2 regions of the Lysobacter sp. ESA13C genome follow, and region 2 is predicted to be linked to the other one. Evidence: riboswitches for the same ligand, from Rfam matches in the RefSeq annotation. Region 2 holds a riboswitch; the other holds the start of a gene.
The links. A riboswitch is a leader RNA that binds a small molecule or an ion and turns the genes downstream of it on or off. The one in region 2 is predicted to bind S-adenosylhomocysteine.
Positions count from the first base shown of each region.

Region 1: linked by a shared signal. The riboswitch ahead of LC490_RS00205 (hypothetical protein) and the one ahead of ahcY (adenosylhomocysteinase) in region 2 are both predicted to bind S-adenosylhomocysteine.

Region 1 is NZ_JAHXYK010000001.1:51,120-66,573, reverse strand. It holds gene eda (bifunctional 4-hydroxy-2-oxoglutarate aldolase/2-dehydro-3-deoxy-phosphogluconate aldolase) at 1-568, shown strand, start outside; gene LC490_RS00265 (hypothetical protein) at 685-963, shown strand; gene LC490_RS00260 (LacI family DNA-binding transcriptional regulator) at 1,423-2,469, opposite strand; gene LC490_RS00255 (hotdog fold thioesterase) at 2,538-2,993, opposite strand; gene LC490_RS00250 (hypothetical protein) at 3,266-3,457, opposite strand; gene LC490_RS00245 (phospholipase D family protein) at 4,016-5,947, opposite strand; gene LC490_RS00240 (YceI family protein) at 5,944-6,651, opposite strand; gene LC490_RS00235 (histidine phosphatase family protein) at 6,642-7,118, opposite strand; gene LC490_RS00230 (ParA family protein) at 7,282-7,911, opposite strand; gene LC490_RS00225 (hypothetical protein) at 7,995-9,050, opposite strand; gene LC490_RS00220 (AEC family transporter) at 9,209-10,120, opposite strand; gene LC490_RS00215 (AAA family ATPase) at 10,466-11,956, shown strand; gene LC490_RS00210 (gamma-glutamylcyclotransferase family protein) at 12,085-12,438, opposite strand; gene LC490_RS00205 (hypothetical protein) at 12,482-13,462, opposite strand; S-adenosyl-L-homocysteine riboswitch at 13,475-13,555, opposite strand; gene ggt (gamma-glutamyltransferase) at 13,856-15,454, opposite strand, start outside.
Region 2 is NZ_JAHXYK010000003.1:385,887-401,340, reverse strand. It holds gene metK (methionine adenosyltransferase) at 1-875, shown strand, start outside; gene LC490_RS07855 (hypothetical protein) at 952-1,938, opposite strand; gene LC490_RS07850 (XVIPCD domain-containing protein) at 2,089-3,111, opposite strand; gene LC490_RS07845 (LysM domain-containing protein) at 3,245-4,930, opposite strand; gene LC490_RS07840 (prolyl oligopeptidase family serine peptidase) at 5,293-7,659, opposite strand; S-adenosyl-L-homocysteine riboswitch at 8,152-8,271, shown strand; gene ahcY (adenosylhomocysteinase) at 8,344-9,789, shown strand; gene LC490_RS07830 (hypothetical protein) at 10,196-10,972, shown strand; gene LC490_RS07825 (GNAT family N-acetyltransferase) at 11,187-11,885, opposite strand; gene metF (methylenetetrahydrofolate reductase [NAD(P)H]) at 12,040-12,864, shown strand; gene LC490_RS07815 (M12 family metallo-peptidase) at 13,113-14,381, shown strand; gene LC490_RS07810 (hypothetical protein) at 14,556-15,287, shown strand; gene LC490_RS07805 (branched-chain amino acid transaminase) at 15,392-15,454, shown strand, end outside.

The DNA.
Region 1 (15,454 bases), on a different contig from region 2:
CGACCTGAAGGACGCCGTGCCGTTGGCGCGCGCGCTGGTCGCCGGTGGTTTGCCGGCGATCGAAGTGACCCTGCGCACCGCGGTGGCGCTCGACGCGGTACGCGCGATCGCCGCCGAAGTCGAAGGCGCCGCGGTTGGTGTCGGCAGCGTGCGCAAGCCGTCCGACTTCAGCGATGCGCTCAAGGCCGGCGCGACCTTTGCGGTGTCGCCGGGCAGCGCGCCGGGCCTGATCGCCGCGGCGCGCGACATCGACCTGCCGTGGCTGCCGGGCGTGGCGACCGCGTCGGAAGCGATGGCCTTGTTCGAGCACGGCTACACCCAGCTCAAGTTCTTCCCGGCCGAATCGATCGGCGGCGCCACGGCGTTGAAAGCCATCGGCGGCCCGCTGCCGGAACTGCGGTTCTGCGCGACCGGCGGCATCGGCGTGCACAATGCGCACGAGTACCTGGCGTTGAAGAACGTGCCCTGTGTAGGCGGTTCGTGGGTGGCGCCCGCGGCGGCGGTGAAGGCCGGCGATTGGGGCAAGGTGGAGGCGCTGGCGCGTGAGGCTGTGGCATTACGCGGCTGATCGTCCGGCGATAGCGTGGTTTTGCTGTTGCTACTTTTCTGCCGCCGCTTGAGAAGCCTTCCGCTGTAGGAGCGACGTGAGTCGCGACCTTGGGATGCGCAGACGCAGCAACACCGATGTCATCCATCGAAGCGGCGTGCCGTCGTGAGGGTAGGAGCGGCGTCCTAGTGGATTTCCTTCGGTTACAAGCCACGATCGCTCTGCGACAGGTTCGCGACGATAGCGATGTTTCTACTGTTGCTGTTGCTGTTGCTGTTGCTGTGCGCAGCCTCGCACTCGCGAAGGCGATAGAAGACCCGAAGGGCGGCGCGCAGGGACGCGCGCCGTTTTTCATCGGGACAGGGATGTCCCGTATGAAAAAGCCCTGCGTCTGCATCGATCGTGCGGGCTTGTGATTCAAAGCAAAAGCATTTTTCTTTGGTTACTTTTGACCGAAGGGAATCCAGACGGACTTTTGTTGCTTTAGACAAAAGAAAGTTACCCGCCGCTTTAGTGGCGGAAGCTTTTGGCGTTTGATTTTGTTCCCTTAGAAGCCTCAAGCAAGTGCAAAGCTTCCGTCCGCTAAAGCGGCCGGGTTACTTTCTTTTGCTAAGCCCAAAAGAAAGGTAACCAAAGAAAAGGGCTCTCCTTGCAAGGGCACAGGCCACGAGTGCGATGCTGTCGCCGGGATTTTTCGATAGGACATCCTTGTCCTATCGAAAAACGGCGCACGTCCTGTGCGCCGCCCTTCGGGTCTCCACTTGGCCGGTAAAACGGCAAAGCAGATCAAAATCACGGCAACGGCAAATCCCCCTACCCCCCCCTTTTCCAAAAGGGGGAAGAGCGAAGGCGCGTCGTCGTGGTCGTGCGGCGATTTACGGCGTCTGCAGCGGACGCGGCGGGGCGGTCGAACCACGCACCACCAGGATCGGGCTGAAGCCTTCGTTAGGCGGGACTTCCAGGGGCTGATCCACTTCGCGGCGCAGTTCGGCGATCAGGCGATACGCCGCATGACGGGCGATCTCTTCGGTGGCCTGGCGCGCGGTGGTCAGGGTAGGCCACGACTGTTTCGAGAACGGACTGTCTTCGAAGCCGGCGATCGACAGGTCGTAGGGCACGTGCATGCCGCTCGACTTTGCCGCGGCCAGCACGCCGGCGGCGATTTCGTCGTTGCTGCCGAAGATCGCGGTCGGGCGGTCGGGCAGGGCGAACAATCGCCGCGCGCCGCGGAAGCCGTCGTCGAAGGAGTAATCGCCCGGCAGCACCAGGTTCTCGTCTTCGGCGATGCCATAGTCGTTGAGCGCCTGGGCATAGCCCTTGTAGCGCTCCCAACTGGAACGGTGCGATTTGCCGCCCCACAGGAAACCGATGCGCTGGTGGCCGAGTTGGATCAGGTGTTCGGTGATGTCGTAGGCGGCGTCGCGGTCGTCGACCCAGACGCAGGGCGAACCGTCCTTCGGGTCTTCGGCGGCCGAAACGATGCGCACCAGGCGGATGCCGTGGGCGACCAGTTCGCTGACCAATTCCATGCGCTCGGACATCGGCGGCGCCAGCACCAGGCCGGCCAGGCGCGCGCCCTGGACCAGGTCGATCAGGTCGGCGGCGAGCAGCGGCGAGGACGAATCGCAGGGATGGATCTGCAGGCCGTAGCCGGTTTCGCGGCAGGCGGCCAGGACGCCGTTCTGCACGCTGATGATGTAGTACGGGTTCGGGTTGTCGTAGACCACGCCGAGAGCATACGGCTGCGCGCTGCGCAGGCTGCGCGCGGACGGGTCGGGGCGGTAGTCGAGTTCGGCGATCGCTTCGTGGACGCGGGCGCGGGTACGGGCGCGGACGCCGGATTCGTCGTTGATCACGCGCGAGACGGTCTTCAGCGAGACCTGGGCCAGTTCGGCGACGTCTTTGATGGTGGGTCGGCGCACGGGGTTCTCGCGAGTCAGCGCAAAACCGGCGCTGCTGCGCCGGATGAGGTCCTAGCCTACTCGCCGGGTCAGGGCTTGGGTACCACGGCCAGGGTCAGGCGCGAGATGCAGGCCAGCTTGCCGGCCTCGTCCTCGATGCGGATTTCCCAGACCTGGGTGCTGGCGCCGACGTGCACGGGACGCGCGGTGCCGGTGACGGTGCCGCTGCGCACGCCGCGGACGTGGTTGGCGTTGATCTCGATGCCGACGCACATCTTGCCTTCGGGCACGCTCAGGTTGGCCGCGCTGCTGCCCAGGGTCTCGGCGAGCAGGACCGAGGCGCCGCCGTGGAGCAGGCCGTAAGGCTGGTGGGTGCGGGCGTCGACCGGCATGGTGCCGCGGACGTAGTCCGGGCCGATTTCGGTGAAGACGATGCCGAGCGGTTCCATCGCGGTGTTGCGAGAGAGCCGGTTGAGGTCGGCGACGGTGTTGTGGCCGCGGAACGGGGAACGCGCGGCGGAGGGAGCGGTGTCGGAGGCATTCATCGCCTCACGATAGCGGCGATGCCGCGGTCGGACCAGTCGCGAGCGTCGGCTCGCAGGCGTTGCGGGCGTACATCGGATGCTGCGGTGAGGCGATGGAGCGGCGCTTGGGCAGTGCTTGGGCGATTGGCTCGGGGCGGTCGGGTGGCCCCGGCGTCCTCTAAAAAGCCCGGAACGGCGCGCGTTGAACAGTGGGGACTGTGCGCGCCGGTCCGGGTCGGAAAGAGGAGGGGGAGGTCACCGCGTTCGGCCGGCCCATGGACGAACGTCTGCGATCAGGCGAAGCGGAAGCGCGGCTGGACCCAGTTGCTGGCGTAGCTGCGGTTGCTGGCGTAGCCGCTGCTGTTGCCGTAGCCGACGCCGAAATCGCGCTGGCGGTGCTGGTGGCGGACGGTCGGGGCGGTCTGGACGGTGGCCGTAGCGGTCGTGGCGGTCGGGGAAACGGTGCGGGCGGTCTGGGCGTTCATGGCGGGCTTCCTGTGTCGTGGGGGGCTGTAGTGACTCGGTGTGTTGGTAAAGTACAACACCTAAACAATATTCGCTATGTGCTGGAAGTCATGCCCCGGTGTTTCGGGGCGCCCGGTGGGGGTTCCGGGCCCCGGCGGCTGGATGCAAGCGCCGGGATTGCTGATAGAGATGTGGCGAGGGGCGCGGAGGTTGCAATCGCGCACCTATGACTGAAGACCTATGCCAGGCGACGGATGTGACCGACCGAAGGGGACTGAAACCGGAGGGGAGATGTTTCTCTCCGAAGACGCGGGCCCCATCCCAGCTTTTTCGCTCATGCATACCCTCACCCCAACCCCTCTCCCGCAAGCGGGAGAGGGGCTTCGAGCGGATCGGTCGTGGGAGTGCGCCCTACCTCAACCCTCTTTCCGAGGTTTAGAGCGCAGCGGAAGAGGGCGCAGAGACAGGCGCTCTTCCTGTTTCCGCCTGCGTCGGTTACAGGAAGTGCAAGGCGAAGAAGCTTCCCTGCATGAGCAGGGACGCATGAGGACTTACGGCGCAACGTTGCCGCGTTGCGATCAAAGAATCGGAGCCAGCCCCGCGCCGAACGCAGTGAACATGCGCGTAGTGAGGCTTTTCACGCCGAGGTTGACCTCGGGGAAATCGCCGACCGGTTTGTAGCAGGCGCGGAAGCCCGGGTCGGTGCGGTACAGCGGGCTCGGGCAGTTCGGGCCGGGCACGAATTCGTAGCTGGTCGCGTAACGCACCGGCCACAGGTCGAACAGCGGCAGGTGTTCGGAGATCTTCGCGATCGAATACTCCAGTCCCGAGAACACCGGCGGTTTGTCGCGGCGCGCGATCACCCAGGAGTTGGCCGGGGCGATGTCGCGGCGGATGCTGTCGCCGAGCGCGCGGGCGAAGGCTTCGTCCTCGATCACCACCGCGCTCTCGGTGTTGTAGTGGTCGCCGCGCGGGTCGAAGTTGTGGGTGCCGATCACGCTGATGCGGTCGTCGATGACCATCGACTTGGCGTGCATGCCGATGCGTACGCCGGCGCGCTTGAGCGGCACCGGTTCGTTGCTGCGGCGGCGCGCATAGCGCGTGGCGACGTATTCGCGTTCGAGCGGCCGCCGGTACTGGTAGGGGTAGGCGACGCTGCTGCGGTCCTGGCGGCGCCAGCGCGCCGGCGGCGGCTGTTCGGGCAGACCCGGCAGACCGAGCGCGGGCAGGGTCGCGCCGGTCGCGGCGATGTCGATCGGCGCATCGGCCGGGAACGGTTTGTATTCGTAGATGTTGAAGCCGAACTCGCGCAGGTAGCGGCGCTTGTACTTGTACGACAGGGCGTAGGCGATGAAGGCGTCGGTCGCGGCGAGGCTGTTGGTGGAGACGATCACGCGCGGCGCGTCGGGGCGTTCGTGCAGGTCGCTGAATAATTTCTGCGCGGCCTTCGACAGCACCAGGTACGGCGTCTGCAGCATCACTTCCTTGCGCGAGTTCGCGATCAGGCCGCGCAGCGAGTCGGAGGCCAGGGCGCTGGCGTCGCTGTTCTCGCGATGCTTGTCGGGCGTATCGGAGATGTAGCGCACCTGCCCGACTTCGATGGCATGGTCGGCGACGCGCTCGCGCACGGTCTCGGCATTGGCGGCATCGTCGAGCATGGCCTGGGCGCGCTTGGGGCGCTCGAACTCGGTCTTCGGCAGGGCCGGCACGCCGTCGGAGATCAGGCGCCGGCCGACGTCGCTGAGGCGTTCGACGGGGACGCTGCGGCGGTCGTTCCAGAACAACTCGAAGTCGGTGCCCATCGCGTCGGCGACCGGGCCGGCGACGAGCACGTCGCGGTCGCGGAAGTTGTATTCGTCGTCCCAGTCGTAATAGTCGTCCTGGTAGTTGCGGCCGCCGGCGATGCCGACGCGGCCGTCGGCGAGCAGCAGCTTGGTGTGCATGCGCTGGTTGAGCCGGCGCCAGCAGCAGGCCGCGGCCAGCACGTACTGCGGGTAGGTGATGCGGGCACGGTGCAGCACCGGGTTGTAGAGCCGCACTTCCAGATTGACGTGGGCGCCGGACAGCGCGGCCAGGGTGTCGATGTGGCGCAGCGCCGCGAGTTGGTCCATCAGCAGGCGCACGCGCACGCCGCGGCGGGCGGCGGCGAGCAGTTCGTCGAGCACCAGCTTGCCGGCGTCGTCCTCGTCGTAGATGTAGGTCTGCAGGTCGAGGGTGCGGGTGGTGCTGCGGATCAGGTCGATGCGTGCGAGCAGGGCATCGGGGCCGCGGTCGAGGATCACCGCGTAGTGGCGCGGCTGCTCCGGGGTCGACGCGGCCAGGGCTTTGCTGCCCAGCTCGCGCAGCGGCGAAGGCTGCGCGCAGGCGTCGGCGGCGTCGCAGTCGATTTGGGTCGAGCGCGCCTGCGCGGCGATCTGGCTGGCGCGGTCGCGCTGCGCCGGGCTCAGCGTGGCGCAGGCCGACAAGGTCAGGACGAGCAGGGCCGTCAGGCCGCGCGGTACCGCATTCAACGGAAAGACTCCTTTCGTTCCGGAACCCGGCCGGGGTCGCCCGGGTGGCTTTCGCCGGAGCGCGCCTCGGCGGGCTTGGATTCGGGATGTTTGAACACGCCCGGCTTGAGCCGGACCTGCATGGTGAAACGAACCCGGTCGCCGAGTGCGAACTGCCAACCGTCGAGGCGGTAGTCGTAGCGGCTGACGCTGCCCTGGGCGATGGCGTCGCAGTCCTCGCCGGGACGGGCGCAGGCCGGCGCGCCGAGCACGAAGGTCTCCATGCGGCTGACCCCGTGCAGAGTCAGCTTGCCGCGCAGGGCGCCGCCGGTGCGCACCAGATCGGGCGCGTGCGGTTCGGACAGGAACTCGATGTAGGGATACAGCGGGGCATTGAAGAAACGCTCGCCGCGGGCGAGGCGGGTGTAGCGCTCGGAATCGCCCAACTGCACCGCGGCGGTCGCCAGGCGGATCCGCACCTGGTGGCGGCCGTCGGCCAGGGTGGTGACCTCGCCGTCGTAACGCGGAAACACGCCGGCGACCTTCTGGCCCCAGCGCGTGCGCAGCTCGAAGCTGAAACGGGTGTGGTCGGGGTCGAAAACCTGGAACGTCGACTGCGCCCAGGCCGGGCAAGCGAACGCGGCCGCGAAGGCGGCGCCGGCGGCGACCCGACTGCGAAGGCGCCGCCAGCGCGACGGCGCCGGCCGCGCCGGGTTCACGGCCACCAAAAAGCGCTGAGCTGGGCCACTCCCGGTTCCAGTCCGGTGCCGACCGGCACGCTCAATACCGCGATCCCGCCCGGCGGCATGCCGCGGTAATCGCCCGATTGGCCGCTGTGCAGCAGCGCGGCGAGGCGCTCCAGGCCGGGGTTGTGGCCGACCAGCATCAGCCGCTCGGCTTCGATGTGGGTGTCGGCCAGGCCGATCAGCGTACCGGGCGTCGCGTCGTAGACCGACGGCTCAATGCGTTGTTCGACATAGCCGATCGCGCCGAGCACGGCTTCCAGGGTCTCGCGCGTTCGTCGCGAGGGCGAGCACAGCACGCAGTCCGGGACCAGCTTGTTCTCGGCGAGCCAGCGGCCGGCGGCTTCGGCTTCGGCCAGGCCTTCGGCGGACAGGGGGCGGTCGAGGTCGGCCTGGCCTTGGGCGGCCGGCTCGGCGTGGGCGTGGCGGAGCAGGATCAATTCGCGCATGGAGTGGGCAGTTCTGGCGGCGGAGGTGAAAGCGGGGTCGGAAACGACAGGCGCGCGAAGGCTGGACGAATCGTTGCGACGTGCGAAGAGCGACGGTAGGAGGATGCCTGTCGGATCGGAATAAGGGTAGCGTCGGCGCCGACCGCGGCCGAGGCGGCGTGCCTTACTTGCGAATCCACTTCAGCAGCGGCTGCCAATCGGCCTGGTGTTCGCGGATCTGTGCGGAGTGGTAGTCGAACAGGCTCTTGCCGAGCGCGGTCATGACCACATAGGCCTGGCTGTCGCGGATCTGCCCGACCACCGGGTAGGGCCATTCGCGCAGCAGCTCGATGGCCTGCTGCGAGGCGTTGGTCCAGGGCTTGAGCTTGTTGCCTACCAGGCCGACGCGGAGCTGGCCGCGGCGCACCCGCGGGTGCTGGGCCAGGGTGTCGAGGAAGGGCACGGTTGCTTCGATATCGAGGGTCGAGGGCTGGATCGGCACCAGCACTGCGTCGGCGATCTCCAGGAAACTTTCCAGATCGTCGGCCATCGCGCCGGCCGGTGCGTCGATCACCGTGCGCTGGGCGTCGTCGGGCAGGCTCTTGCGCCAGGCCTTGCGGCGGGTGCCGTCGAGCGGCAGGACCGCGCTTTCCAGGACCGAGCGGCGCTGCGCCCAGCGGGTCGAGGAACCCTGGGGATCGGCATCGATCAAGGCCGTACGCAGGCCATCGAGGGCCGCCTGGGCGGCAAGGTGGGTGGCGATCGTGGTCTTGCCGACGCCGCCCTTCGAACTGGCCACCAGCACGGTCTTCATGCGAGCTCCCTCCGGATGGAAACCGCAGCGTACACCGGGGGTGTGGCCGGGGCCATCACGGGGTGGGGGTTGGGAGACGGCGCTCAGGAATCCGGTGGCAGCCGGCCGCTCAGAATCAACGAACGGGCGCGCGGCTGTTCGGGTAGCCAGCCCGGCGGCGGCATGCCGAGCCCGCGCCGCGCCAGTTCGGCGCGAAGGGCCGGGACCTCGCCATGCTCGCGGATGGCGTAGCTCAGCGCAGGCGACCCGATCTTTGACCATTGCGCGCGCAGCCAATGTGACTGGCGCAGGCGTTCGCGCCAATGCATGGCCTCGGGGCCGTCCTGGGACAAGCGCACCATGCGCGTGGTGCCCAGCGCCTGCGCGATCAGGCTGTCGCCATCGGCCATAAGGCTCATGACCGTACGGCAAGGCACGAGTCGATGCGAACCCGGTAGCAGGACCGTATCCGGCTCGCAGGCGCCGGCGGTGGCGCTGTACGGCGGAATCTCCATCGCGGTGGCATAGGTGGCCATGAGCGCCGGTCCCAGCGCCGATGCGGGCACACTGTCGGACAAGTGCAGCATGTTACGCAACGCCGCTTCGCTATCGCGATCGAGGGGGGGCCAACGCACCGGCTGTAATGCGCGCAAGGTCTCGCGGCTGGTGTCGGCCAGATGGTCGTCGTACCGGCTCGCCCGCGCCGCTCGGCTCAGCAGCTCCAATTGCGTTTCGTCGGTGCGTGGGGAGCTCTGTGCGGTCGCCTCCTGCTCCAGGGTGAGCAGCCAGACTGCGGCATTGTCCGGTTCGACCTGCTGCAGCCGCGCCAGCGCCGCGTGCGAGTCGCATCCGTTGCTGTCGATGCAAGTCATGGCTTCGAGCCAGGCGACCAAGGCGCGCTGGTCGGGTACTTCGCGCGCGAGCGCGAGCGAGTCACGGCGCAGCGACGGGTCGGCCGCCGAGTCGTGATCGAGCAAGGGCAACAATAAGGCGATGTCGAGGCGGTCGCGGGCTTGGCCCCGGGCAGCCAGCATGTGCAGGTGCGCCTGCAGCGCAGCGGAAATGTCTTCGCTGAGCCGGGTCATGGCGGCCGCCTTCGTCGAGGCAGGCGCTCGGTGCGAGCCCGGTTTGCCGATGAAGCCGGTTTCGCCGGTGGGCATCGGTTGAACGGCCCCTGTCGCTGCGCCGGTCTTGGCCGTCGTTGCAGCACGATCGGCGGACGATGGACTGCAGGCGCACAAAGTCGCAAGCAAGGCTGCCGACCACACGCGGCCAAGCCGGCCTCGCCCCTCGGCGCTGCGGATGCGGGCCTTAGATTTCATACGTTCGCTCCGATCGCGGCCCACAGAGGCAAGGTCAGCAGCGACAGCAGCAGGCCGTAGCCGACCATTGCGGCGGCCAGGCGCGGGGCGAGTTGGTGGGCGATGGCCAGGGCGCCGGCGGTGACCATCGGCGGCATCGCCGATTCGAGCACGGTGGTGCGGGCCATCTCGCCGTGCAGGCCGAGCAACGGCACCAGCGCCCAGGCCAGGGCCGGCATCAGCGCCAGCTTCAGGGTCAGGCCCGACAGCAGCGGCTTGAGCTCGTCGCGCGGTAGGGTCAGTTTCACCGACAGGCCGATGGTCAGCATTGCCAGCGGCAGCAGGGCGTCGGACAGGCGTTGCAGGCCGCCGGCGATCCAGCTCGGCGGTTCGGCCGGCATCACCGTGAAGCCGATCGACAAGGCCCACAGCGGCGGGAAGCGCACGATCCGGCGCAGCATGTCGGCGGCGCTGGGCCGCTGGTCGCCGCCGTAGCGCGCCAGCACCCACAGGCCGAAGGTCGACAGCATCAGGAAGGCGCCGAACTGGTCGTAGACCACTGCGTACGGCAGGGCGTGCTCGCCGATCAGGGCGCGGGTCAGCGGATAGCCGAGAAAGCTGGTGTTGCCGAGGGCGACGGTGAGCAGCAGCACCGCATGCTCGTCGCGGCGGAACTTCAGCCAGCGCGACAACGCGCCGACGCAGGGCAGGGTCGCGGCCAGCAGCAGCCATGGCACCGCGGCGATGCCGAGCAGGGCCGGTTCCAGATGCAGGCGCGGCGCATAGCGCAACACCGCTGCCGGCAGGCAGACATACAGCACGACCAGGTTCAGCGTCTGCGCGGCGTTGTCGGGCAACACGCGCGAGCGCTGGAACAGGTAACCCAGCCCCAGCATGGCCAGGACCAGGGCGAAGGCGTCGAAAGCCATGGACGGGGATCGCGAACGTCGGGTGGTAGAGCATGGTCGCGGTTGCGCGGCGCGGCCTCAAGGCGGCTTTAGGCTTAGCGGCGCTCGAGGGGGCGGGCGGTTTGGAAGCGAAGCAAGAGCGAGTCCCCTTGGCCCCCTTTTTCAAAGGGGGGAAGTGCCTCGGGTGGGAGTGCAAAGGCCCTGTGTTCGATGCGTCCTTGCTGCAGCGGCCCTGGCTGTTGCCCCCTTTGACAAAGGGGGCGAACGACCGCGCAGCGGGCGTGGGGGATTTGCGGTTGCCCGAGTTTTTCCGAGGCCGACCCATCGGCGCGCCGTATCATGTCGCGTCCACGGAAGAACGGCCCCATGAGCGAACTGCAAGACCTGACGGCGCTGATCCGCGCCAACACCGCATTGATCGTGATCGAGACCCGCGACGAGTCGCGGGTGATCGAGCTGTTCCGCCAGGTATTGATGAACGTGTGGCGGGCGCTGTACCGCTGGTCGATCACCGAAGGCCTGCGCCGGGTCGATTTCGACCGCGACGACGAAGAGACCGAGGTCGCTCCCGACATCTCCAACACTTTGCAGTCGATCCGCGACGCCGAACAGCGCGGCATCTACCTGATGTTCGATGCGCACCCCTACCTGGGCTACGCCAGCACTCAGCGCCAGCTGCGCGAGATCGTCCAGCGTCGCGGCTGCGAGCCGCACGTGCTGGTGCTGATCGGGCACAAGGTCGAGTTGCCGCCGGACCTGGAGTCGCTGGCGGTGCGCCATCAACCGAGCCTGCCGGACGCCAACGCCCTGCTCAAGTTGGTGCGCGAGGAAGCCGAGAACTACATGCGCGAGCACGGCGGGCGCCGAGTCGAGAGCGACGCCGACGCGGTCAAGCAGATCGTGCGCAACCTGCAGGGCCTGGACCCGGTCGATGCGCGCCGGATCGCGCGCCATCTGATCTTCCGCGACGGCGCGATCGGCCCGGACGACCTGCCGGAACTGGCCAAGCTCAAGTTCGAGCTGCTCAACCGTTCCGGCCACCTGCATTACGAATACGACAGTGCGCGCATGAGCGAAGTCGCCGGCGCGCGCCGGATCAAGCGTTGGATCGAGCAACGCCGCGGCGTGTTCGTCAGCGGCGATGCGCCGCCCGGGCTGGACCCGCCCAAGGGCATTCTGTTGCTCGGCGTGCAGGGCTGCGGCAAGTCGATGATCGCCAAGGCGGTCGCGGCCGGTTTCGGCGTGCCGCTGGTGCGCCTGGACTTCGGCACCCTGTACGACAAGTTCCACGGCGAGACCGAGAAGAACCTGCGCGCGGCCTTGAGTTCGGCCGAGCAGTTGTCGCCGGCGGTGCTGTGGATCGACGAGATCGAGAAAGGCCTGGCCGGCGACGGCGGCGACAACGCCGGCGGGGTGTCGCGGCGCGTGCTCGGTTATCTGTTGACCTGGATGGCCGAGCGCAAGTCGCGGCTGTTCCTGGTCGCCACCGCCAACCAGATCGAGGCCTTGCCGCCGGAACTGCTGCGCAAGGGCCGCTTCGACGAAATCTTCTTCGTCGACCTGCCGGTCGCGGAGGTGCGCGAGGAATTGTTCGCCAGCCATCTGCGCAAGCGCGCGCTGAAGCCGGAAGGTTTCGACCTGGTCGCGCTCGCCCAGGCCAGCGACGGCTTTTCCGGCGCCGAGATCGAGCAGGCCATCGTCGCGGCGATGTACGCCGCGCATGCGGCGAACACGCCCCTGGCGGATTTCCAGTTGCGCGCCGAGCTCAAGCAGACCCGGCCCTTGTCGGTGCTGATGGGCGAGCAGGTCACGGCGCTGCGCGAGTGGGCGCGCGGGCGCACGGTTGCGGCGGATTGAGGGTTCGAGGAACGAGGGCACGGCGATTGCCAGCGCTCGCGGAACCTCGCGATGTCGGTGATCGTCGCGATGGCTTCGCTATACGAAGAGCGTTTGACCGGTCGACCGATCAAACGCCGGCCGCCGCTTCAGCCACGGCGTTTCACGTAGACCCACGCGCGCCGCCCCGACGCCAGTTGGGCCTGCACGCGTTCGTACTCGTCGACTTCGTAGGCGTCGGCGTGGGCCAGTTCTTCGGCGCTGATCGCGAACACCATGCCTTCGACGCGGTCGTGCGGATCGCCGCTGGCTTCGACGATAGGGTGATAGGCCGCGCCGCTGGTGGCGACGACCTGCGCGTCTTCGATCTTCACCATCGTGCGGCGGTAACCGACCAGGGCGTCGGCCTGGCCTTCGAGCAGACGGCCGAAGGTGGCCTGCTGTACATCGGCCTGCTGCAGGGTGCCGTAGGAAAACAGGGGCTCGGTGGTTGCGGGGGGCATGCGGACTCCGTTGCGCCGCCTCGCGGCGGCGCGGTGCAGAAGCTTATCCGGCGGCGAGCGTCGCCGATTCGCCGACACTCGGCCAGCGCCGCGCCAGTTGCGCGGCGAACAACTCCGCCGCCGGGGGATACGCGGCGAGGTGCAGGAAGGGTTCGATGAACTCCAGTTCCATCAGGCGGAAGCCGTCGGCGGTCATCACTCCGTCCACGCGCACATAGGCCTGGTCGCGATAGCCCAACGCAGCCACGGCGCCGAGTGCGCGCCGGGCCGCGGCGAGAATCGCCGGGTCGGGCTCGGTCAAGCTCGCGCTGCCGCCGAAATCGGTCTGCACGCGGTAGTCGCCGGCGTCGGGTTTCTTGAGTACGGCGTGGCTGTAATGGCCGTCGAAAAACATCAGCGACCACTCGCCTTCGGTGACGATCTCGGCCATGAAGGGTTGCACCAGATATTCGAGTTCGGGCGGCAGGGCCGCCAAGGCTTCGGCGAAGGCGGCCTCGCCGACCCGACCGCGCACGGTATGCCAGGCGCCGCCGCTGACGGTCGGCTTGATCACCACTTCGCGTCCGGACATCGCCGCGACCGCGTCGGCGAGGGCGTCGCCGCGCGCCAACACGGTCGGGATGATCGCGACATCGAGGGCGGCGAGATCGAGCAAATAGCGCTTGTTGCTGTTCCAGCGCAGCAAGGGCAGTTCGTTGGCGATGGGCAGGCCGAGGGTTTCGATCTGGTCGTACCAGGCCAGGAAGTCGTCGTAGTGGCGGAAATAATCCCAGGTGGTGCGGACCAGGACGGCATCGAAGCGGGTCCAGTCCACGGCCGGGTCGTTCCAGACGCAGGCGACCGGTTCGATGCCGTGCCCGCGCAGGGCGTCGATGAGGCCGGCGTCGTCGGGATGGAACTCGGCGTAGACGGCCGAGGTGACCACGGCGAGCTGGAAGCCGTTCGGCGAGGCAGCGTGGGCGGCGCTGGTCGCGGCACCGGAATGGATGTTCGCGTCGTCGGACGCGGTATGAGAAACGGGCATGACGCCTCCATGATCGGGAGGGCGCCCTTGTCTCGGCATCGCGGATCGAGCGTGGCGGAACGCGTCGGTTCCGTCGCAGCACCCCTCGGTCCGGACTGCGGACCGGCCCTGAGAGCGATCCGCAACTGGTGCGCGGCGTTGGTTCGACGCCGCGCGAATAGTGTTCGATAGCACAGTCGGCGCTGTCAATCGCGCGGCGATGCTTTTCGGGTAGGAGCGGCGCGAGCCGCGACTGCGCAGCGACATGAGCCCACGCGGTCGCGGCTTGCGCCGCTCCTACCCTGAAGCCGCGGGGCTTTTGTAGGAGCGGCGTGAGCCGCGACTGCGTGGGCTCATGTCGCTGTGCATGTCGCGACTTACGCGCTCCTACATTCCGAGCCCGAAGCGGTTCGCTCAGTAGCCCGCGGCCTGGCCGTCCTTGCGCGATTCGCTGGCGCCGACGTAGCCGCCGTGGGGGTTGACCATGATCGCCTGGTAGCCGCCGTAAGGGCCGTGGGCGAAGCGCACGCTGTGGCCGCGGCGCATCAGCTCGCGCACGGTTTCGTAGGCGAAGCCGGTCTCCAGGTCGAGTTCGCCGCCGTCGCTCATGACCGTGGCTTGGCCGGCCGGTTCGGTGGAACCGTCGTGCTGCAGGCGCGGGGCGTCGCCGGCTTCCTGCAGGTTCATGCCGAAGTCGATCAGGTTGATGACGATCTGGGCATGGCCCTGCGGCTGCATCGCCCCGCCCATCACCCCGAACGACAGCCAGGGCTTGCCGTCCTTGGTCACGAACGCGGGAATGATGGTGTGGAACGGGCGCTTGCCCGGCGCGAACGAATTGGGATGGCCTTCCTTGAGCACGAACTGCTCGCCGCGGTCCTGGAAGATGAAGCCCAGGCCCGGCGGCGCCATGCCGCTGCCCATGCCGCGGTAGTTGGACTGGATCAGCGAGACCATCATGCCGTCGGCATCGGCGACGGTCATGTAGATGGTGTCGCCTTCGTCGAGCTCCTTCGGCGTCGCCGGCTGCACTTCGCGCAAGGCCTTGTCCATCGAGATCAGCTTGCGCCGCTGCGCGGCGTAGTCTTTGGAGATCAATTTCGCGACCGGCGATTTCGAGAACGCCGGGTCGGCGTACCAGCGCGCGCGGTCGGCGAAGGCGAGTTTCTTGGCCTCGGTGAACAGATGCAGGTGTTCGACGCTGCCGAAGCCGTAGGACTTCAGGTCGTAGGCTTCGAGCAGGTTGAGGATCTGCAGCGCGGCGATGCCCTGGCCGTTCGGCGGCAGTTCCCAGACGTCGTAGCCGCGGTAGTTGGTGCTGACTGGCTCGACCCATTCGCCGCGATGGGCGGCGAGGTCGTCGTAACTCAGGAAACCGTCGTTGGCCTTGAAGTAGGCATCGATGGTGTGGGCGATCTCGCCCTTGTAGAACGCATCGCGCCCGCCCTTCGCGATCTGCTCCAGGGTGTTGGCGAGGTTCGGATTCTTCCACATCTCGCCGGTGCGCGGGGCGCGGCCGTCGATGGTGAACTGCTCCTTGAAGCCCGGCCACTTCGACAGACGCGGCACCGAGGCGTTCCAGTAGTAGGCGATGACCTCGTGCACCGGATGGCCGTCGCGCGCATACCGGATCGCCGGCGCCAGGTTCTCGGCCATCGGCTTGCGGCCGAAGCGTTCGTGCAGGGCGAACCAGCCGTCGACCGTGCCGGGCACGGTGACCGGCAGCGGGCCGTGCGGCGGAATGTCCTTGAGCCCGCGCTTTTGGAACTCGGCCAGGGTCAGCGACTTGGGCGAACGGCCCGAGCCGTTGTAGCCGTAGAGCTTTTGGGTCTTCGGGTCCCACACGATCGCGAACAGATCGCCGCCGATGCCGTTGCCGGTCGGCTCCATCAGGCCGAGCGCGGCGTTGGCGGCGATGGCGGCATCCACCGCGCTGCCGCCGGCCTTCATCACGTCGAGCGCGATTTGGGTGGTCAGCGGGTGCGAGGTCGCGGCGATCGCGTGCGGGGCGTA
Region 2 (15,454 bases):
CGGGCGACCAGGGCCTGATGTTCGGCTACGCCTGCAACGAAGCCCCGGAATTCATGCCGGCGCCGATCTACTACTCGCACCGTCTGGTCGAGCAGCAGGCCAAGATCCGCAAGGCCAAGAACTCCAAGCTGCCCTGGCTGCGTCCGGACGCGAAGTCGCAGGTCACCCTGCGCTACGACTCCGAACACAAGGTGGTCGGACTCGACGCCGTGGTCCTGTCGACCCAGCACGATCCGGGCATCAAGCAGAAGGACCTGGTCGAAGGCGTGTACGAGCACGTCCTCAAGCCGGTGCTGCCGAAGGCGTGGCTCGAGAAGCTGCCCAAGAGCAAGGTCCACATCAACCCGACCGGCATCTTCGTGATCGGCGGCCCGGTCGGCGACTGCGGCCTGACCGGCCGCAAGATCATCGTCGACAGCTACGGCGGCATGGCCCGTCACGGCGGCGGCGCGTTCTCGGGCAAGGATCCGTCGAAGGTCGACCGTTCGGCCGCTTACGCCGCGCGTTACGTCGCCAAGAACATCGTTGCCGCCGGCCTGGCCGACAAGTGCGAAGTGCAGGTCTCCTACGCCATCGGCGTGGCCGAACCGACTTCGATCTCGGTCACCACCTTCGGCACCGGCAAGATCAGCGACGACAAGATCGAGAAGCTGATCCGCAAGCACTTCGACCTGCGCCCGTACGGCATCGTCAAGATGCTCGACCTGATCCACCCGGTCTACCAGCCGACCGCCGCTTACGGCCACTTCGGCCGCAAGCCGAAGGAAGTCAGCTACGTCGACGGCGCCGGCAAGAAGCAGACCGCGACCGCGTTCTCGTGGGAAAAGACCGACAAGGCCGACGACCTGCGCAAGGATGCCGGGCTGAAGAAGTAAGCCGGCAGCGATATCGCATCAAGAGAAAGGGCCGCGAAAGCGGCCCTTTTTCGTGGTCGGTGCGCCCCGTGCGGGCTCAAAGGTGCTGAGGCGAAGCGCCTCCGACCGCCTGCGACGGGTTCGGGTTCGATGGGGTCGCCGACAGCATCCGCGCGGCATGCAGGCTCGTTGCCTCTGCGCTTAGCTTCGACATCGGCATATCGCAGACGTCTTCGAGATTCACCGCCGCGAAGGTACGCGATTCGCTCGTGCCGCGTTCGGTCGCGCTCAACATCGTGTCCTCCTTGCCCGGCGGGACGAAGGTCTCGATCTTGTCGATGTCGCCGTAGATGCCCCGCTTCATGCAGGCCACGGTCAAGGCCGCTGCCGCCTGTTGAGCGCTGAACAAGTCGGCGACGTTCTCGCCTTTTTTCAGATCGAACGCATCGCCGGGCATCTTGCCGAGGATCTCCGAGTACAGGCCATGCATCGGGTGCTTTTTATCGTTCACCATCACCGCCTCTGCCGGTTTGCTCGCCCCCACAACCAGAGCGGGCGCCGACGCGCTGGGCGTTTCCCTCGCCTGCGCCAGCGCCGCCGGATAGCCAGGCTTGCCAAGCATCGACAGGGTGACCGCTTCGGCGCTCGGATCGGCCGACAGCCCGTAGTCCCGCGAGGTCTTGTAGTCGTGGCTGTAGTACTCGGCGGTGTCGTGCTTCTTCAAGGTCGAGGTGACGACATCGGCGTTGGCGGAAATCCGGCACCCGTTGTCCTGGCGGGTTTCGACGACCGCGCCCTTGCTCTCGAGCCAGGTCTTGAGCTTTGCAGGCAACCATCCATCCTGGCCGCCGGCGTCTTCGCCCTGGGCGCACACCAGCACGGCCTTCTTCCCTCGCAGGTCGCCCAAGCCCGAACTTTCCAGGGCCGCTTCCAGCTTGGGATGGTAATCCCCCCAGGCTTTCTCGCTGTCGCAACCCGAGTAGACATGCGACAACGCGACCTTGCCGTTCCCCGCCAGGCCCACCGCCACGCAACCGGACAAGCCGTCGGTGACCAGGTCCGTGGTGCCGGCATCGGCGACCATCCATTCATTCAAACCGACTTTGACGCGATCGTTCATAACGTTCTCCGGTTTGGGTTCGAACGATCACGGCGACGATTCGCCGAATCGAACTGAATGACCGAACGCAAAATGGCGGCAAACACGGCCGGGACACGTCGTCGCGGCGCCGCCTCACATGCCCTTGGTCTGGCCGCCCTGTTGGGTTTGCGCCTGGATACCCTGCGTTTCGCTGTGCAGAGCGCTCAGCGCGAAGTCTTTGAAGGCGCGTTCGCTCGCGCCGGCGATGGTCGTCTCGTCCACTTCGAAGGCGTGCACGCACAGATCATGCCGTGCGGATTCTTGCTGGCCCGGGAGCACGAACACCTGATTGACGTCCTTCGTGCCCGGGGCCACCCCCTTGATCTCGCGGATGCCGGCATCGAGGCATTGCGCGGTCAATTCCGCGGCGATCTGTTGCTCCCAGATATCCTTGCCTTTGAACATGCCGCCGTCCAAGGCCTTTACCTCTTTGAGAATCGACGCATACAACGGGCATCCCGGATGCGATGGCTCGCTCAACGCCGGAATCTTCGCGATCCCGAGCGACGCCTGCGGATCTTGCAATGCCGGCGTGGCCGCCCCGGCCTCCTTCGACAAGGCAAACCGCGCGACCGCTGCGTCCGAATCGCGCGTGGTCAGATAGCCGTACATGTACTCGTCGCTCGAATCCTCGCTCTTGATCGTGACCGCCGGCTTCGGCGTCGAGTCCGACACCCGGCAACCGTCGTCCTCGCGGCGTTCCGATTCGATGCCATGACGCTGCAACCATTTTTCGATACGCCCGCACAGCGCCTCGCTGGTGTGATCCGAATACACCAGCACCGCGCGGACCTCGTCCGGCTCGCCCAGGTTCGAGGCCTGCAGGGCCGCGTCGAGTTTCTCCTGGTAGCCCGGCCAAAAGGCCTGGTCCTTGGCTTCGTCGTAGACGTGCGTCAGGGCGATGCGGTCCTTGCCGGTCAATCCCACCGCGACGCAACCGAGCAAACCGTCGGTGATCAGGTCGGTCTGCTTCGGATCGGCCGCCAGCCATTCGTCCAGGCCTACTTTGACTCGCATGCCGCTCTCCCCATCGAATGACTCCTGTAACTCCTGAATTCCGACCGCCGATCGCGCACGCCGCCATCGTCCCGCAGCTCGCGCGCGGGCCGGCGGCATTGCCTTGCAACGCAGGTCACGGCCAGGTGCGCGCAGTCTCGTTTCCTAGAACGCAAAAGGGCCGCGACAGCGGCCCTTTCGTATTCCCCCTCGTCCGGGCGCGACGCCACTCGGCGCCACCCGGCCGCTTGCATCAGTTGGGGTTGTGCTTCTCCACATCCATGCTGATGCGATCGAAATCGCCCCTGGACATGTGGCCGTCCGCCGCATAGGAGATTTCCAGCAGGCTGTTGGCGAAACCGTACTTGTCCTGGTTGGACGTGCGCGACAGGCCGACGGCGAAAGCGAAGGTGCTGCGCGAATGGCCGTCGCCGTCGTCGGTCAGGGAGGCGATCGAGTTACCCGGCGCGTAGGTGTCGCCGGCCTTTTCGGCTTGCGCGTTCAAGGCGCGCATCTCGCCTTCGGTGAAGGTCAATTTGACCTTCTCGCCCGGGATCGCCGGGCCGCTCTCGCTGGCTCCGCCGCTGAGCACCCAATTGATCTGCTGCGCCGAATGGTTGCCCAGGCCGCTGGTGTCGACGGTGTATTCGTAGGTGCGTTCGGATCGCACTTCGTTGCCTTCGGCGTCGAAACGTTGGGTCACCTTCAGCGGCACGTTGTTGCCGTACTTGAATTCGCTGGTTAGGGCGATGGAGCCGTCGGGATACGTCGTCTGGGTGTAGGTCCCGGTCGTGGCCGCGCGCAATGCGATGTCGCCTTCCACCTCCGCTTCGCCGGCGCTCAGCTTGAGCTTGAGCCGGCCTTGCGAGGACACGTCCAGGCGATGCACCGTCGCCACATCGGACACCCCGGGCGCCCCATGCTCGGCTTCGCCGGTGGCGAAGAAGTTCCCATAGGCGGATCGGCCTGCGGCACTGTCCAGATCGAACGTCGCGGTGCGCATCATCGAATCGCCCACGTTGATCTGCTGCCCGACGGTCAGCGAACCCTCGACGCCTCCGGCCCCCTTGAAGCGAACGCCACCGCCGTTGTAGGCCTCGATCGAAGCGCTCGGGCCCTTCATGATCTGCACCTGGTTCGAACCGGTACGGGTGATCGAATAACTCACTCCGCTGGCGTCCTTGATCTCCGACTCGCCGCCGACATGGCGAAACGAACCGGCGATTTCGGTCTGGGTGTAGTACTGACCGTCCATGATCACGGTCGCCCCGAGCGGAATCGTGCTGGGGTCGAAGGGATCGATCTTGGCCACTTCCTTCGGGTCGTGGCCTCCGCCCGGCAGGATCACCTTGTAGCGGGCGCGGAACCCCGCGCCGACCGACACCTCGGCTTCCAGTTGTCCGCTGCGGACCTCGGCATGGGTTTTGTTGACGTTGGCGCCGGTCACGGTGAACTCGGTCTTGCCCTCCTTCACGACCCAACCGATTTCCAGCGACGATTCGGCGCTGATCTTGAATCCGACCTGGCTGGAGCCCTCCACGGCGGCCTCGTTCGTTACCGTGACCTTGGTGGCGTTGTCGCCCGGGTTGTAACCGATCTTCACCGAACCCATGCCGGCGGTGAATTCGCTGTTGGTCGTGCCATGGCTGGCTTCGTAAGGGCTCTCCATAGGCTCGGCCGTCACGCTCATAGGCGCAGCCGGGATCCGCAACGTGTCGCCGTAGAAGATCGGGTCTGCGCGGCCGCTCTGCTGCGCTTCATCGAGGCGCCATTTGTCCTGGAACAGCTCAGGATTGGCCGCTCGCAGCGCTTGCGGGGTAACGCCGTACTGGTCCGCTATCGCAGGAAGGGTCTCGCCGTGCGCGACCTGATGCGTGGTCGGCTCGGTCTGCGGCGTAACCGAGGGGACGTAGCCGAGCTGGGATGCGGACAGGTGCATGGGCGCCTCGAAAACCGGATGGAGGAATACGGCGAAGCGCGCGATGCGCGGCTCCGGCGTGGCGCCAGAGTGCAACGGCAGGGTTCGCGATCCTTGTCCTGGGATCGCGCATCGGCACTGATCCCGATATCGGAACAGCATCGTGCTCATTCGAGGCTAGTGCCGTCGTTCTCCGGCGCTGCTCGGGCGTAATCGGCCTCGATCGTTCAAAAGGAATTGGCTCTTGCCTGCGTGCGGCAGCGCCAAGCGGACCCAGCGCTTGCGACGCAATGCCCGATCGCCCCGTGCAAACAGAAACGGAGCGCAATGCGCCCCGTTCCGTCCCGCTCGTTGCCGTCGCGGCCTTGCCGATACGGCAAGGCCTACTTCGAAGCCGCCGGCTTGTCCGGCGCGGACTTCGCGCCAGCGGTCTTGGGCCTCGCCGCTTCGGGCTTGGCGTTCTTCACATACCGATCGAGCCAGCGGTTGGTCTCGGCCAGCATGTGCAGGATCGATTCGCGCGCGCGGTAGCCGTGGCTTTCGTTCGGCAGCATCACCAGGCGCGCCTTGCCGCCGAGGCCCTTGATCGCGGCGAACAGGCGCTCGCTCTGGATCGGGAAGGTGCCAGAGTTGTTGTCCTGCTCGCCGTGGATCAACAGCAGCGGGTCCTTGATCTTGTCGGCGTAGTTGAACGGCGACATGGCCTGGTAAGTCGATTCGGCCTGCCAGTAGTTGCGCTCCTCGGCCTGGAAGCCGAACGGGGTCAGGGTGCGGTTGTAGGCACCGCTGCGGGCGATGCCGGCCTTGAACAAGCGCGTGTGGGCGAGCAGGTTCGCGGTCATGAAGGCACCGTAGGAATGGCCGCTGACCGCGATGCGCTCGCGGTCGGCAACGCCGCGGCGCACCACTTCGTCGACCGCGGCTTGCGCACTCGAGGTCAACTGCTCGATGTAGGTGTCGTTGGGCTCGCGCTCGCCTTCGCCGACGATCGGCATCGACGGGTTGTCGAGCACGGCATAACCCATCGCCAGGTACGGCAGCGGGCCCCAGAAACTGACCGCGTTGAAGCGATAAGGCGAACCAGTGACCTGGCTGGCCGCAGCGGCCGATTTGAACTCGGCCGGATAGGCGTACATCAACAGCGGCAGCGGGCCGTCGCGCTTGGCGTCGAAACCCGGCGGCAGGTACAGGTCGGCGGTCAGCTCGACGCCGTCGCTGCGCTTATAGCGGATCTGCTCTTTCTTGATGTCCTTGAGCTGCGGCGTCGGATGCGCGAAACGGGTCAGCGCCACCGGCGCGGCGTCGCTCGCGCTGAGATCGCGCAGGTACAGATTGCCCGGCTCGGTCGGCGCCTCGCGCAGGGTCAGCAGGCGCTTACCCTGATCGTCGAGCACGACCTGCGGCGCTTCGTAGTACGGCGCCTGCGAATGGAATAGCCGCGTCCGCTGTTTGTCGGCCAGGTCGTAGCGGTCGAGAAACGGCCGGTCGCCTTCCGGCGAAGCGCCCTGGCCGATATAGAACAGGCTGGCGCCGTCGGCCGTGGTCAGAAGGCGGCGCTGGCCGTTCGCGTCGCGCATGCTGACCGGCTCGCCGGGGTCGTTGTAACGGTCTTCACTGAGCCCCTCGAACACCAGCTCCGGCGCGCGATCGCCGTGGTCCGGCGCGATCCGCCATTGCCGGGTCTGCCGGGTCTTCCACCAGAACTCGTCGACCAGCGCCAGATCGCCGCGCCCCCAATGCGCACCGGCGTAACGCGCGCCCAGACGCATCAGCGTCTGCGGCGGACGCTCGAACGGCGCGGCCTGCATCATCACCGCATCGCGGATATCGGTCTTGCGCGCCGGGTCGCCACCATCCTGGGCCTCGGCCCAGACCAGGGTCGCCGGCGCATCACTGCGCCAGGCGATCTCGCGCACGCCGGTCGGCACCGCGTCGTTGCCGGTCGGCAAGCCGTCGACCAGGGGCAAGCGCGCGATTTCGTGCTCGAACTTGCCGTCCGGCGCCAACACTTCGATGCGGTGGCCGAACATCGACACCGGCACCTGATAGGAGAACGGCCGCTCGACCCGCGTCGCCAGAACGTGGCGGCCGTCGGGCGACGGCGTCGCCGCCAGGTACAACTGCGGCGCACCGGCGCGGACCACGGCACCGGCCAGGTCGACGGTGGCGAGCTGCGAGCGCAGGTAGTACTCGAACACGCGCGCATCGCTCTCGTTGCGCAACAAGTCCTGATAGGTGCGGATCTGCCGCACCGTCGCGCTGATTTCGGTTTCCTGCACCGCCGGCCCGGTCGGCGTGGCGTTCATCGGCGGCGCTTCGCCCTGCCCTTCGGGCTGCAACTGCACCAACAGGCGGCGGCTGTCGGGCATCCAGGCATAGCCGCGCCCGGACACGGTATTGAGGCCGGACACCAGCTTGTGCGCGCGGCGCTGCTCGACTTCGACCAACCACAGCTCGTTGGCGCCGCTGGCGCTGTCGACGCGGTTGAAGGCGATCCAGCGCTGGTCGGGCGACCATTCCAGGGTCGCCAACGACAGCGGCGCCGGCAGACCTTCCACATTCAGACTTTTACCGCTGGCGATATCGAGCAGGCTCAGGCCCGTGCCGAAGGCGAAGCGGCTCTGCGCCCGCGTGCGCGGATGAATGCGCAGGCCGGCGAGTTTGAGTTCGGGTTGCGCGACCACTTCGATGCCGGGCAACGACGGGGTCTGCACCAGGGCGACCCGATCGCGCTTCGGGCTGGTGAACATCTGCGGCGGCCGCGGCGCATCTACGATGGCCTGCAAGGCCTTCGGCGGCAGCTGATAACCGCTGACGGGCGCGGTCTGCGCGGTCGCCGCCAGCGGCAGCAGGAGCAGCAACACACCTGGCCAACTCAGGGCCCGGGATAGCGGCTTCAGGGAGGACCGGCCGTCGTGGCCGGTGCGTCGCGCGAGTGGGTTCATGCTCGATCCGATCGGTAAGTGAAGAAAACTTCGAAGCGCCGCTGCCCGGCCGGCGCTTGTGCCGGCCGGTGCGGATGCGCTTGCGCCTGGGGCGCCCCGGCCGAGCTTAGCCCGCCGCCGTGCCCGCCGGCCTATCCCATTGGGTCTGTTCCGGGCCTGCCTGGGCCAGACCGGCAACCCGGCCGAAAAGCAGGCCGGAACCGGGCCGCCTCGGTTCCGCGATGAACGTCATATTCAGGCGCATCCGCCTCGGCGCCGTGCGACGGTCATGGGCGCCGCGATATACTGCGCGCTCAGCCCGCCGAGGGGCGCTGCGACCGTCATCCGCGGATCTTTCCGCAAAGCCCGTACCCGCTACGGACTTCCAGAATGACGGCCAGGCTCGGCGAGGCGTAGTCCCAACGGCGCCCGGTTTGAGCGATCGCTTTCGAGCGATGACTCGCCGGACCCGGCATCCGCCGGCTCCCTAAAGAACTGGAGCGACACACCATGAACGCAGTACCCAAGACCTTCTCGACCGAAGGCGACTACAAGGTTGCCGACATCTCCCTGGCCGATTGGGGCCGCAAGGAAATCGACATCGCCGAGCACGAAATGCCGGGCCTGATGTCGATCCGCAAGAAGTACGCCGCCGCGCAATCGCTGAAGGGCGTGCGCGTGACCGGCTCGCTGCACATGACCATCCAGACCGCGGTGCTGATCGAGACCCTGCGCGACCTCGGCGCCGACGTGCGCTGGGCTTCGTGCAACATCTTCTCGACCCAGGACCACGCCGCCGCCGCGATCGCCGCCAGCGGCACCCCGGTGTTCGCCTGGAAGGGCGAGTCGCTGGAAGAGTATTGGGACTGCACCCTCGAAGCCCTGACCTTCCCGGGCGACGGCGCGGTCAAGTTCCGCGGCCCGGAGCTGGTCGTCGACGACGGCGGCGACGTCACCCTGCTGATCCACAAGGGCTACGAGCTCGAAAACGGCGACGGCTGGGTCAACACCCCGTCGGGCAACCACGAAGAACAGGTCATCAAGAACCTGCTCAAGCGCGTGCACGCCGAGCGCCCGGGCTTCTGGCACGAAGTGGTCAAGCATTGGAAGGGCGTCTCCGAAGAAACCACCACCGGCGTGCACCGCCTGTACCAGCTCGCCGAAGCCGGCTCGCTGCTGGTCCCGGCGATCAACGTCAACGACTCGGTCACCAAGTCGAAGTTCGACAACCTCTACGGCTGCCGCGAATCGCTGGCCGACGGCCTCAAGCGCGCGATGGACGTGATGCTGGCCGGCAAGGTCGCGGTGGTCTGCGGTTACGGCGACGTCGGCAAGGGCTCGGCTCACTCGTTGCGCGCTTACGGCGCCCGCGTCGTGGTCACCGAGATCGACCCGATCAACGCCCTGCAGGCGGCGATGGAAGGCTTCGAGGTCAACACCGTCGAGAGCACCCTCGGCCGCGGCGACATCTACGTCACCACGACCGGCAACAAGGACGTGCTGACCCTGGCCCACATGCAGCAGATGAAGGATCAGGCCATCGTCTGCAACATCGGCCACTTCGACAACGAGATCCAGGTCGATGCGCTGGCCGCGTCGGGCGCCAAGCGCCTGAACATCAAGCCGCAGGTCGACAAGTACACCTTCGCCGGTGGCAACTCGATCTTCCTGCTGGCCGAAGGCCGCCTGGTCAACCTTGGCTGCGCCACCGGCCACCCGAGCTTCGTCATGTCCAACTCGTTCGCCAACCAGACCCTGGCGCAGATCGAGCTGTGGGCGAACAAGGAAACCTACGAAGCGAAGGTCTACATCCTGCCGAAGAAGCTCGACGAAGAAGTCGCGCGTCTGCACCTGGAAAAGATCGGCGTGAAGCTGACCACCCTGACCGACGAGCAGGCCAAGTACCTGGGCGTCTCGGTCGACGGCCCGTACAAGCCGGATCACTACCGCTATTGATCGACCCCGCCGCGAGGCGGATCGATGCGACACGGGAAACGGGCGCTTCGGCGCCCGTTTTCTTTTTGTGCGGAGCTGCTTCAGGGCCGTGCGATCGAATGGGTTACGTCGTCTTGTGTCCAGCCAGGCTGCGCCGAAGTGGCGCCGCCGACCGCGGCGTCGCGGTCGCGGCTTGCGCCGCTCCTACCCTTGGATGCGCGGCTTTTGGGTAGGAGCGGCGCAAGCCGCGACCACGCTGCGGCACGAGCGATGCATCGACCCGACGACCGCGTGGAATATGCCGCATGAGGCTGCCGGATCCATCGAAGCTGAACCGGCAAATCGCTGACTCACCTAGGGTCCTACCGAGGCTGGCAGGCGCAATCGCGGCCGTTAGGCTGGCGGTGAAATCCTGCAGGAGCGCGCCATGATCCGCCCCATCGACGGCCCGTCGTTTCCGAGCTACACCCCGCCCGCCAACGATCCGGCGCCGGTCGAGGTCGGCACCCCGGCTTACTACGAACAGCGCCTCGCCGACTTCCAGGCGCGCAACCCGGGCGTGGAGCCGCCGGACTATTACCTGGGCTACGGCGACAAGTACATGGAACGGTTCGCCTCACTGGACCGCACCGACCTGTCGCCGGAAGGGCTGGAATGGCGCGACAAGACCACCCTCGCCCTGCAGACGGCGATCGAGGATTACCGCATCCGCGACCCGCAAGGCTTCGCCGATCTGGAACGCGACCCGGATGCCTTCCGCCGCTTCGCTTTCGCCAGCCACCCCGACGCCTATGTCGATTCGGGCCTGTACGGCCTGTCCGTCCAGGACCTGACGGTGATCGCGCTGACCCCGGACATCGGCGACGTGCTCAACCAGGAAGGCATCGACCAGACCAAGATCACCATCGGCAAACTGGAACCCGAGGACGTGCCGGAAATCCTCGGCGACACCGGCGTGCAATACCTGCGCGATGCAGGTCCCTTCGCCTTTACCCCACTGGGGCCGTCGCTCGCCGTCGGCAAACAGGGCGAACGCCTGTTCGACCGCCTCACCGAACAATCCTGGTTCCCGAACATCACCGACCTGCCGCCAGTAGGCCTGCCAGACCTGAATCTCGATCTGTTGCCGGACGTGAGCCTGCCGGACATCGATCTGCCCGATATCGATCTGCCCGACGATATCCCTGGTATTCCAGGGATCTGAACGTTCCACGGATGAGCAGGAATAGCTCCGCGGGCCGCAGCATCGTCGCCTCGGTTCGCGCCGCTCCTGCCCCAAAGCTACACATCCAAGGGTAGGAGCGGCGCAAGCCGCGACACGCCGCTGCACTGCGGAGGCATCGATCAAGCAAGCCCGCGTCACATTGCGGCTTTCACCCGAACGATAGGCAAGCGCGGCAACCGGCAAACGCCGGTGCCTATAGCCGCCTCAACGACCAAAACGGAATATCCCGCCGCAGGCGATAGCCGTTGCGTTCGTACAGCCCGACCGCGCGCGGGTTTTCGTGGCTGACGTGCAGAAAAGGAATACGCCCGCGGGCGTGGTTGTCGTTGGACAGGAACCGCAGCAGGCGCCGCGCATGGCCGTGACCGTTGAAGTCCGGGTGGGTGCAGACCGCGCTGATCTCGGTGTAGGCGTCCGTGCCCATGCGTTCGCCGATCATCGCCGCAAGGCGGCCGTCGCGGTAGATGCCGAAGTAGCGGCCCAGCGCCATCGTGTGCGGGCGGAAATAATGCGGATACACCAGGGCGGTCAGCGCAAGCACGTCGCCGCGCTGGCGTTCGCCGAGTTCGACGATGTCGGGTGCATCGTCCGTCGCCGGGTCTTCGGCGATAGGCGCCTCGCAGATCATCTGGGCCAGGTCGGCGAGGTGTTTGAGCTCCCAGCCGGCCGGGATCGCCGGCGCGCGGTCGAGCAGCAACACGTTGTCCTGCGCCGGCACCAGTTCGGCCAGTGCGGCCCCGGCGTCGGCGCCCTCCTCGGCTACCCCCATGAACGGGGCGATCTGCGCCGGGTAGCGCGCCAACGGCCCGGCGCTCAGCGCCAGCGAGGCGTGACGGCTGCGCAGGGACGACCAGATCGGGTTATCGAGGACGTGGGGCTGGCTGTCGCTCATCGGATCGCACTCATCGGCTCGCACTCGTCGGCAGGGCCCGCTCGTCGCGGTAACGGCCCCAGTTTAGGCAAGCGCCAGCCCGGGGCGGGAGCCTTGTTCCATTCATCGCGATAGAGAGATATTATCCAGACACCCACCATCGTGCGACTCGCCCATGCTGCCGATCAGCTTCGAGTTCTACCCGCCCAAGACCGACGAGCAGCGCACTCAGTTGGACCGTTCCGCGGCCAAGCTCAGACCCTACTCGCCGAACTACGTGTCCTGCACCTTCGGCGCCGGCGGCTCGACCCTGAGTTACACCCCCGACACGATCCAGCGCCTGCGCGAGAAGCACCGCCTCGATGCCGCGCCGCATTTGTCCTGCGTGGGCGGCACGCGCGCGGAAATCCGCGAGCTGCTGGCGCGCTACCGCGAACTCGGTTGCCGCCGCCTGGTCACGCTGCGCGGCGACCTGCCCTCGGGCATGGCCAGCGCCGGCGACCTGCGTTACGCCAACGAGCTGGTCGAGTTCATCCGCGCCGAGACCGGCGACCATTTCCACATCGAAGTCGCGGCCTATCCGGAAACCCATCCGCAGGCGCGCGATGCGCTGTCGGACCTGGAGAATTTCAAGCGCAAGGTCCGCGCCGGCGCCGACGGCGCGATCACCCAGTACTTCTACAACCCCGACGCCTACTTCCGTTTCGTCGACGACGTGCGCGCGGCCGGCATCGACATCCCGATCGTGCCGGGCATCATGCCGATCTCGAACTTCAGCCAGCTGCGGCGCTTTTCCGACCTGTGCGGGGCCGAGATCCCGCGCTGGATCGGCCAGCGCATGCAGGCCTATGGCGACGACGCCGACAGCGTGCGCGAATTCGGCGCCGACGTGGTCGCGCAACTGTGCAGCCGCCTGATCGAAGGCGGCGCGCCGGGCCTGCACTTCTACACGCTCAACCTCGCCAAGCCGACCCTGACGGTGTTGTCGCGCATCGCCTGAAGCATTCAGGCACCTGAAAGCGCAAGTGCAGGCGTCAAGAGACGACGTTGCGCACCGAGTGCTTATGGCGAATTGCTAAGGCAGGTCTCATCTCCGACTTGTCCGACGACAAGTTCGGTCTTGAGCGGCGAGACGGCGCGGTAGCTCACTGCCAGCAGGACGCATCGCCACGACGGGCGATGCCCTCGCGACCGCCGTCGGGGCCCCGTGCCCCGACGCGCAGCGGTCCTCACTGGAGAGAGCGCATCATGTCCGCACGCAAGTTGCTGCCGTTGAACCTCGCCATCGCTCTGTCGCTCGGCCTCGCCGGCGCCGCCTCGGCCGCCGAACCGGCCCCGCTGTTCGCTTCGCCTGCCGTCAGTCAGGTACGCAGCGCCAATACCGATACCGCTTACCAGGCCGTCAAGGCCGAGCGCGCCGCGGTCAAGGTCGACCTGGTCCGCGCCAACACCGCACAGATCACCGAAAACCAGCAGGAACTGCTGCTCAACCTCGCACCCGGCGTCAGTCTCAAGGCACACAAGCTGCAGGCCGAGCGCAAGTCCGACGGCGTGGTGATCTGGCAGGGCCTGGTCGGCGACCCGAAGACCCAGCTCAAGCGCATCAACCAGTTCACCGGTGCCGAACTCATCGGCGATCCGGAGGAATCGGCCACCATCGTGCGCCAGGGCGATCAGATGTCCGGCACGGTGCGCAGCGGCGGCAAGCTCTACCGCATCGATCCGCTCAAGAACGGCGGCCACACCATCAGCCTGATCGACGAATCGCTGATGCCGCCGGATCACCCGGCCTCGGGTTATACCGCCAAGCCCATCGTGCCCTTCCTCAACGACCCCAAGTTCAATGAGGCCGCCGCCGGCGAGAAGGCACCGGTCACCGTGCGCGTCATGGTGGTCTACACCCAGGCGGCCGCGAATGCGGTCGGCAACATCACCACCAAGTCCAACCTGGCGATCACCGAGAGCAACCAGAGCTTCGCCAACAGCGCGGTCAACGTACGCTTCGTGTTGGCCGGCAACTACACCAACAGCTATGTCAGCGCCGGCTTCGACACCGACCTGAGCCGCTTCCGCGGCACCAGCGACGGTTATCTCGACGGCTACCACGCCACCCGCAACACCATCGCCGCCGACGTCAACGTGTTGATCATCACCGACCCGGCGTACTGCGGCCTGGGCTATCTGAACTCGAACGCGGCCAGCGCCTTCAGCGTGGTCGGCAACACCTGCATGACCGGCTACTACAGCTTCGCCCACGAAATCGGCCACAACTTCGGCGCGCACCACGACCCCAGCAACGGCAACAACACCGCCTACGCCTACGGTCACGGTTACTGGGCGCCGAACAAGACCTGGCGCACCATCATGGCCTACAACTGCGGCTCCAACTGCCCGCGTCTGAACTACTGGTCCAACCCCAACATCACCTACAACGGCGTGCCGATGGGCACCGCGGCGAAGAGCAACAACGCCCGCGTGCTCAACGAACGCGCCGCCACCGTGGGTGCGTTCCGCTGATCGCCGTCTAGGCGACAACCGCAAGGGCGCAGCCTGCGGGCTGCGTCCCTGCCGACGCCGCGGCGATCCGGCCGCGGCGTTCGCGGCGCGATGCGCCGCCGACCGATGTGCCCGCGGCATCCTTTCGGCATCGCCGCACTGTCCCTGGCCGGCCCTCGGCGCTAGTCTTCGCCGATGCCTTCGTTCGCCCGACTCTGTCTGTTCCTGTCGTTGACCGCCCTGTGGGCCGTGGCGACGCTGTACCCGGGCACCGCCGCGGCGCAGATCCGCCGCTGCACCGATACCCACGGCAACTCGGTCTACACCGATCGCGACTGCGCCTCGGTCGGCGGCGTCGACCGCCTGCCGCGCGGCGCCGCCGCCCAGCAAAAGCAGCAGCAGGCCTACGTCGGCGGTTGCGCGCGCAATCTGCGCGACCTGATCGGGCTGATCACCAGCGCGATCGACGCCCGCGACAGCAACCGTCTGGCCGCGGTCTATCACTGGACCGGCATGTCCGGCGACCAGGGCTATGCGGTATTGCAGCGGCTCGACGCGATCGCCCAGCGCCCCTTGCTCGACATCGCACCGATCCTGTCGTCGCCGGCACCGCCGCCGTCCGAACCCAGCGGCGCCGCCTGGACCACCCTGCCGCCGGCCGCGGCGAACGCGGCCACCGCGCCGCTGCCGCCCATCCCGGCACCGGCGACGCCGCTGGGCAGCCCCGCCGGCGCCGCCACGGCCGATGCGAGCGACGCCGCGAGCGAAGACACGCCCTCCGCGCCGGCGCCCGCAGCGCACGCCCCGCAACGGCGCACGCCGGTGGCGCTGCGCCTGGAGCAAACCATGGCCAATGGGGTGACGCCGTCGCGCACCGTATTCGGCCTCTACCGCCACTTCGGCTGCTGGTGGATCCGCGGCGGCTGAGCCTTGCGCCCGGCTCCGCATGGCGTCCATACGCCGCTCGATTGGGCCTGAACCGGGCAGGCAGGGCACAATAGGGGTTTCCTCACCCACCACGGAAGCCGACGATGCAATACCCCGAATGGATCTGGCACAACGGTGCGATCAAGCGCTGGGCCGAAGCAACCACC